Regions from separate parts of the Vreelandella hamiltonii genome, predicted to be linked through region 1. Evidence: predicted binding sites of a transcription regulator. Region 1 holds the regulator's gene; the other holds the start of a gene.
The links. Region 1 encodes sigma-54, which starts transcription at its own class of promoters, with help from an activator protein. Its sites were predicted from a motif close to TGGCACNNNNNTTGCTNT; they were not measured.

Region 1 (3,382 bases):
CCCGGGTCAGCGGGTGGCGCCGCCGGGTGGCCGAGTAGCGCTCCAGCAGAATGCGCGCGTCCGTGGTCAGGTAGATGACCTGAAAACGGATTTGGCGTTGACGTAGCTCTCCCAGTAGCGCAGGCAACTGCTCCAGCGCCGTGGGCAGGTTGCGCGCATCGATGCTGACCGCCAGGTGAGTTCGCCCCCCTTGCTCGCGCAATTCATCGACCAGCGAGCCCAGCAGCATGGCGGGCAGGTTGTCGATGGCGTAATAGCCAAGATCCTCCAACGCCTGTAGGGCGATGGACTTGCCGGACCCTGAGCGGCCGCTAATGATCACCAGCTGCATAGCGCATCTCTCTTGGGTATCAAAGGGATAGAGGGCTTGCCGTGTGCCTTGCTGCCTGGCAATGGCTGCGCTAGGCAGCCTGCTCGCGAATCTTGTCGGTCAGCAGCTCGAGCAATGCGCGCTGGCTACTGACATTGCGCAGCTGTTGGCGCGTGGCAGCGTCGTTCATGATCGTAGCCACCTGACCCAGCAGGGCCAGGTGCGTGTCATCGGCTTCTTCGGGAACCAACAGCACGAAGACCAGATCGACCGGGTCACCATCGATGGCGTCGAAGTCGACGGGCTCGGCCAGCTTGAGAAAGCCAGCAATGGGCGTGCTGCAGTGAGGGCTGCGTGCATGGGGGATGGCTACGCCATTGCCGATACCAGTGCTGCCCAGCCGTTCACGGCCAATCAGGCGGCTAAAGACTTCCTGACTGTCCAGGCTGGGCGTGTTCTGAGCGATAAAGGTGCTGAAAAACTCCAGCACCCTTTTTTTGCTGCCCCCGGGCACGTCGTACAGCACGCGCTCCGGGGGGAGTATGGTTTCCAACGTCATCGGTTTAACGCACGCCAGCGCCTTGGGCGCGGGCTTGTGCTTTTTCCTTGTGTTTTACCAGCTGACGGTCGATTTTGTCCGCCAGGGCGTCAATGGCCGCGTACATGTCATTATCCTGCGCTTCCGCATGCAGGTCTGCTCCTGCGGCATGCAGCGTGCAAGCCGCTTGCTGGCGCTCCTTTTCGACAGATAAGGTGACCTGGACGGTCGTGATGTTGTCGTAGTGACGCTCAACGCGTTCCAGCTTTTCGTTTACGTAGTCACGCAAGGCGTCAGTCAGTTCAACGTGATGACCAGTGATGTTTACTTGCATTGACGTGCTCCTTATCCATCGGACTGTACTTCGATTGTAACCCTTTTTGGGCCATTGCAAAGCCCTCGCCGCGAGTTTGTTGGGCAAGAGCGTTTAACTAGCGCAAACGGCGTCGCTCGCTCGACGAAGGTATACCCATCGACTCTCGGTACTTGGCGACGGTGCGGCGTGCCACGGTAATGCCACCCTCTTCCAGCAGGGTGACCAGGCGACTGTCGGAGAGTGGCTTGCCTGGCGGCTCGTCCTGAATCAGTTTCTTGATACGCGCTCGAATGGCCGTGCTGGAGTGGCTGTCGCCGCCCTCCTGGCCGCTGACCTGGCTGGAGAAGAAGTACTTGAGCTCGAAGACCCCGCGCGGGGTATGAATGTATTTCTGGGTGGTGACTCGGGAGATAGTCGATTCATGCATCTCTACCGCTTCGGCGATATCGGCCAGAATCAGCGGTTTCATGGCCTCTTCACCCTGCTCGAGGAAGCCTATCTGGCGGGCAATGATCTCGCGCCCCACGCGCAGCAGCGTGTCGTTGCGGCTCGACAGGCTCTTGATCAGCCAGCGAGCCTCCTGGAGGTGCTCTTTCAAAAACTGGTTGTCCTGGCTCTTGTCGGCGCGCTTGATCAGGCTGGCGTAGTCGGGTTGGATACGTAGCCGAGGCAGCGCTTCCGGGTTGAGCTCCAGATGCCAGCCCTCGTGATTGTGACGTACCACCAGGTCCGGCGTCACATAGCTGTCGTCGGTGACGCCGTAGGCGCTTCCGGGGCGAGGGTCAAGGCTGCGGATTAAACGGATGACATCGTCCAACTGCTCGTCATCGAGGCTCAGGCGTCGTTTCAGCAGGCGCATGTCGTCCTTGCCCAGCGCTTCGAGAAACTGGCGTACCAGGCGCTTGGCGGGCATCAACAGCGGAGTGTCTTCGGGTAGCGCGGCCAGCTGCAGCATCAGGCACTCGCGCAGGTCACGGGCGAACACGCCAGTAGGCTCGAACTGCTGCAGGCGCAGCAAGGTGTTTTCGACCTCGCGTTGGCTCAGGCCATCGTGGCCCTGCGCCTTGAGCCCCTCGCGGATGTCGTTGAGCGGCTGGGTCAGATAGCCGTTGGCATCCAGCGCATCGATGAGGCTCTCGGCAATGGCATGCTCACGCGCAGAGAAGTCGGTCATGGCCAGTTGCCAGAGCAAGTGCCCATGAAGGCTCTGACCGGCCGCCTGGCGCTCGAAGTCCGGGCCTTCGCTACTGCCGCCCGCGCTGCCCATGTCCTGGTAGGTGTCGGACCAGTCGCTGTCCACGGAGAGCTCGTTGGGAATGCTGTCTGCCCACTCGGCTTCCTGAGGCTCGCTGACCGCCTGTTCGCCAAACTCATCCTCCTGTTCGAGCATGGGGTTGCCATCCAGCGCCTGCTGAATTTCTTGACGAAGGTCCAGCGTCGATAGCTGAAGCAGCGCAATGGCCTGCTGCAGCTGAGGTGTCATGGTCAGCTGTGTGCCGATACGCAGTTGAAGAGAAGCTTTCATGACCATCTGAGAACCACTCGTTAATCAGAAAGCTCCACCCTAGAGCGACTCTCCGTTTGGTGCAAGTGCAATAAGCATGCCACTAAATAAAATGCCTTCGTGGGCCATTATTTAAAGGCGGAAGTCGGCGCCCAGGTAGACGTCGCGCACCTTCTGGTTATTGAGAATTTCCTGGGGGTTTCCACTGGCTATGATGTGTCCGTCGCCAACAATATAGGCAATATCGCAGATATCCAGGGTTTCACGCACGTTGTGGTCGGTAATCAGCACGCCAATATGGCGCTTCTTGAGCGCGCGTATGATCGACTTGATATCGCCCACGGAAATGGGGTCGACGCCAGCAAAAGGTTCGTCCAGTAGAATGAAAGCGGGCTCGGTGGCCAGCGAGCGGGCAATTTCCACTCGTCGCCGCTCGCCGCCCGACAGGCTCATGCCCAGGTTGTCGCGAATGTGGGTGATGTGGAAGTCTTCCAGCAGGGATTCGAGCTTCGCTTCTCGGCTACTGCGGTCCAGCTCCCGGCGCGTTTCCAGAATGGCCATGATGTTGTCGGCCACCGACAGCTTGCGAAAGATCGATGCTTCCTGGGGCAGGTAGCCGATACCCGCCAGCGCGCGTTCATGCATCGGCGCCCGGGTCAGGTCGAGATCGTCGATGCCCACCTTGCCAGCATCGGATTTCACCAGGCCGACGAT
Region 2 (3,382 bases), on a different contig from region 1:
GACCGGGTGGTGGTTGCCGCTGCCACTGAGTAATATCGCGGTAAGCGCTAGGTTTTGGCGATGTTACCCACGGAGAACACTATGTTGATGCGCCGTTTTATGCTGTTAACCGCACTGCTGTTCATGAGCACGCCGCTGATGGCGGCTCATCATGGCAGCGACCATTCGGATGCCATGGAGGGCCACTCCTCTATTGAAGTGGCGCAACCCTGGACCCGTGCAACGCCGCCGGGGGCCGGGGCGGGCGGTGGCTTTGTCACTCTCACCAATCACGGCGATGGCGATGACATGCTGCTGGGGGCGACCAGCCCGATCACCGAGCGTGTCGAGATCCATATTATGGAGATGGACGGCGATGTAATGCGCATGGTACCCCTGCCCGGTGGCATCGAGCTACCGGCGGGCGAGAGCGTGACGCTAGCGCCGGGCGGTTTACACTTGATGTTGATGGAACTGGGCTCACCCATCGTGGAGGGTGCGCCCGTCCCTGTGACGCTGGAGTTCCAGCACGCCGAGCCGATGAAGATCGAGCTTCAGGTGCTACCAGTGGGTGCCTCTCCGGAAGGGAGCCACCATGAAGGTAGTCACCCTAAAGGTGCCCATGATCATGGGCACGCGACGCACTAAGTCGGCCTACCGCCCTGTTAGCCTTGGCGAGCGGGGCGACGCTTCCACCACATCACGCCTGCGGCCACGCACATCACGATGATGGCGATGCATACCGCCAGCAGGAAGAGCTGATTGATAAGCCCAAACTCCTGCCCCAAGTGAACGTTAATCCCAAATTCCAGCCAGCGGCCTAGCGGGCCATAGTCGGCGTAGCTCATATCGAGCAGCGGCTCACCACGCCGCCCCTGCCGTTTCACGGCCACCAGAGATAAATGCCGGTGGCACTAACAAAATCGACCAGCCCGCGGCAATCTCAATCAGCTTGCGCGGGGTTTGCCCGAAAAACTTGAAGCTATGCAGGTAGCGAACGGTCCTCATCACCGTTCCCCGGCCATCCAGATAACCAAGCACCTCAGCCGTATAGGGATTGACGTACACCGCCAGCCGTTCGCCGGTTAGGTGCAATGTGATGGCTATATGCACATATTTGGTGCACTGCAGGGCTGAGCAAGAGGGTTGAGGCTCAAAAAAAGGTCTTTATGACGGTAAAAAAGCGCTTTTCACCATTTTGGCGCATTCTTTGCATTTATAAGGCAATGATTTATCCACAAGGAAGCGACAGCGCCCATGATATTGAGCGAACTCGCCCTACCCGCTGCTGGTTCCGGCCACCGCTTTGACGCCGAGCGCCGCTGGGCCGCCTCGCTGGCCCTGCGCTTTGCCAACCGCGATGGCGTGACCCGATTAATGCAGGCGCGCCACCAAGGGCCGCTACGGGTGCAGCGCCCCTTCTACCCGGAAGGCAGCCAGGAAGCGTGCCACGTTTACGTGTTGCACCCGCCCGGCGGGCTGGTGAGCGGTGATGCGCTGACCATCCGTGCTCATATCGAGCGCGAAGCCCATGCGCTGCTCACCACCCCTGCTGCCAATAAGCTCTACAAAGCCGACAGCCAAGGCGTGGCCTGGACACAGCACACCGAGCTGACGGTAGAAGAGGGCGGCACCTTAGAGTGGCTGCCCCAGGAAACCATCGCGTTTAACGGCTCTAAAGGCAGCCAGCACACTCATATCGCGCTGCAGGGCAGTGCCCGCTGCCTGGGCTGGGAAGTGATGGCGCTTGGCCGCCCGGCCAGCGATTTACCCTATGTTTCCGGGCAGATCGAGCAGCACTTCCGCCTGACTCTGGACGGCAAGCCGCTATGGCTGGAGCGCCAGCCACTGGACCCCGCACACCCGCGCTTCGTGGGCCGCTGGGGGCAGGGCGGCGCGACGGTGCAGGCCACGCTGTGGGCCGTGGGGCTCGATGATGCCCCGGCGGCCATCGAAGTACTGCGCGAGGCGCTGCCGGATAACCCCCGCTGGGCAGTGACGGAGCGCCATGGCGTACTGCTGATGCGCTATTTAGGTGCATCCCGAAACGAAGCCTGGGCCCTGTGTGAACACGCCTGGCAGCTACTACGCCCGCGCTGGATCGAACGCGAAGCGCATACGCCGCGCATTTGGCTAACCTGATTGGCAACACGCTGATAACGCTGGAGACACTCCATGGAACTGACCCCACGAGACAAAGACAAGCTGATGCTGTTTACCGCCGCCCAGCTTGCCGAGCGCCGCAAAGCGCGTGGTTTAAAACTGAACTACCCCGAAGCGGTAGCGCTGATCAGCTTTGAGATTATGGAAGGCGCGCGAGATGGCCGCAGCGTGGCGGATTTAATGAGCTACGGCCGCGAAATCCTCACCCGAGACGACGTGATGGAAGGCGTGGCGGAGATGGTCGATGAAGTACAGGTGGAAGCCACCTTCCCCGATGGCACCAAGTTGGTCACCGTCCACACCCCTATCAACTAACCGTCCACCGCTAGGAGAGCGCCATGATTCCAGGACAGTATCAGTTACAAGAGGGTGATATCGAGCTGTGCGCGGGTCGAGAACGAATCACCGTCGAGGTGGCCAACACCGGCGACCGCCCCATTCAGCTAGGCTCCCACTACCACTTTGCCGAAGCCAACCCCGCGCTGGTGTTTGACCGCGATAAAACCCGTGGCTACCGGCTGGACGTCGCCGCAGGCACCGCCATCCGCTTCGAACCCGGCCAAACCCGCGCAGTCACGCTGATTCCGTTTGTCGGCAAGCGGGAAATCTACGGCTTCCGTGGTGATGTGATGGGGCCGCTGGATCGTCCTCTGAAAAGCTAATGGCGTCAGGCGATTAGGCACCGGCAGGCCATCGCTCATGGGACTGTCTGCGGCATGGATGCCGCAGCCAAGCGTACAGGGACGTATTCACAGCGTGTCCCATGAGTGATGGCCTCTCCAGTGCCAAGCTTCATCTTCTAGGAGAGGCAACACATGAAATCGGTAAACAAAATCAGTCGGCGCGCCTACGCCGATATGTACGGCCCCACGGTAGGCGACCGCGTGCGCTTGGGCGACACCGAGCTATGGATTCAAGTCGAAAAAGACGCCACCCACTACGGTGAAGAAGTGAAGTTCGGCGGCGGCAAGGTGATCCGCGATGGCATGGGCCAAAGCCAGCGCCAGGATGCCTCGGTGATGGACACCGTGATCACTAACGCGCTGATTCTCGACTGGTGGGGCATCGTCAAAGCCGATGTGGGGCTGCAAAATGGTCGCATCGCCGCCATTGGCAAGGCAGGCAACCCCGACACCCAGCCCGATGTCGAGATCGTCATTGGCCCCGGCACCGAAGTGATTGCGGGCGAAGGCAAAATCCTCACCGCAGGCGGCATCGACGCGCATATCCACTTCATCTG

Region 2: IE061_RS07115 (urease accessory protein UreD) is a predicted target of sigma-54. The motif match lies at 1,179-1,196, and genes of this name have one in related genera.

What each region holds. Positions count from the first base shown of each region.
Region 1 is NZ_BMXO01000003.1:176,772-180,153, forward strand. Features, by position in the region: gene rapZ (RNase adapter RapZ) at 1-331, opposite strand, end outside; gene ptsN (PTS IIA-like nitrogen regulatory protein PtsN) at 402-869, opposite strand; gene hpf (ribosome hibernation-promoting factor, HPF/YfiA family) at 874-1,182, opposite strand; gene IE061_RS05340 (RNA polymerase factor sigma-54) at 1,280-2,695, opposite strand; gene lptB (LPS export ABC transporter ATP-binding protein) at 2,801-3,382, opposite strand, start outside.
Region 2 is NZ_BMXO01000005.1:72,152-75,533, reverse strand. Features, by position in the region: gene IE061_RS07130 (diguanylate cyclase) at 1-33, shown strand, start outside; gene IE061_RS07125 (copper chaperone PCu(A)C) at 82-627, shown strand; gene IE061_RS18035 (PepSY domain-containing protein) at 645-827, opposite strand; gene IE061_RS18030 (PepSY domain-containing protein) at 841-1,092, opposite strand; gene IE061_RS07115 (urease accessory protein UreD) at 1,237-2,121, shown strand; gene ureA (urease subunit gamma) at 2,155-2,457, shown strand; gene IE061_RS07105 (urease subunit beta) at 2,481-2,804, shown strand; gene ureC (urease subunit alpha) at 2,958-3,382, shown strand, end outside.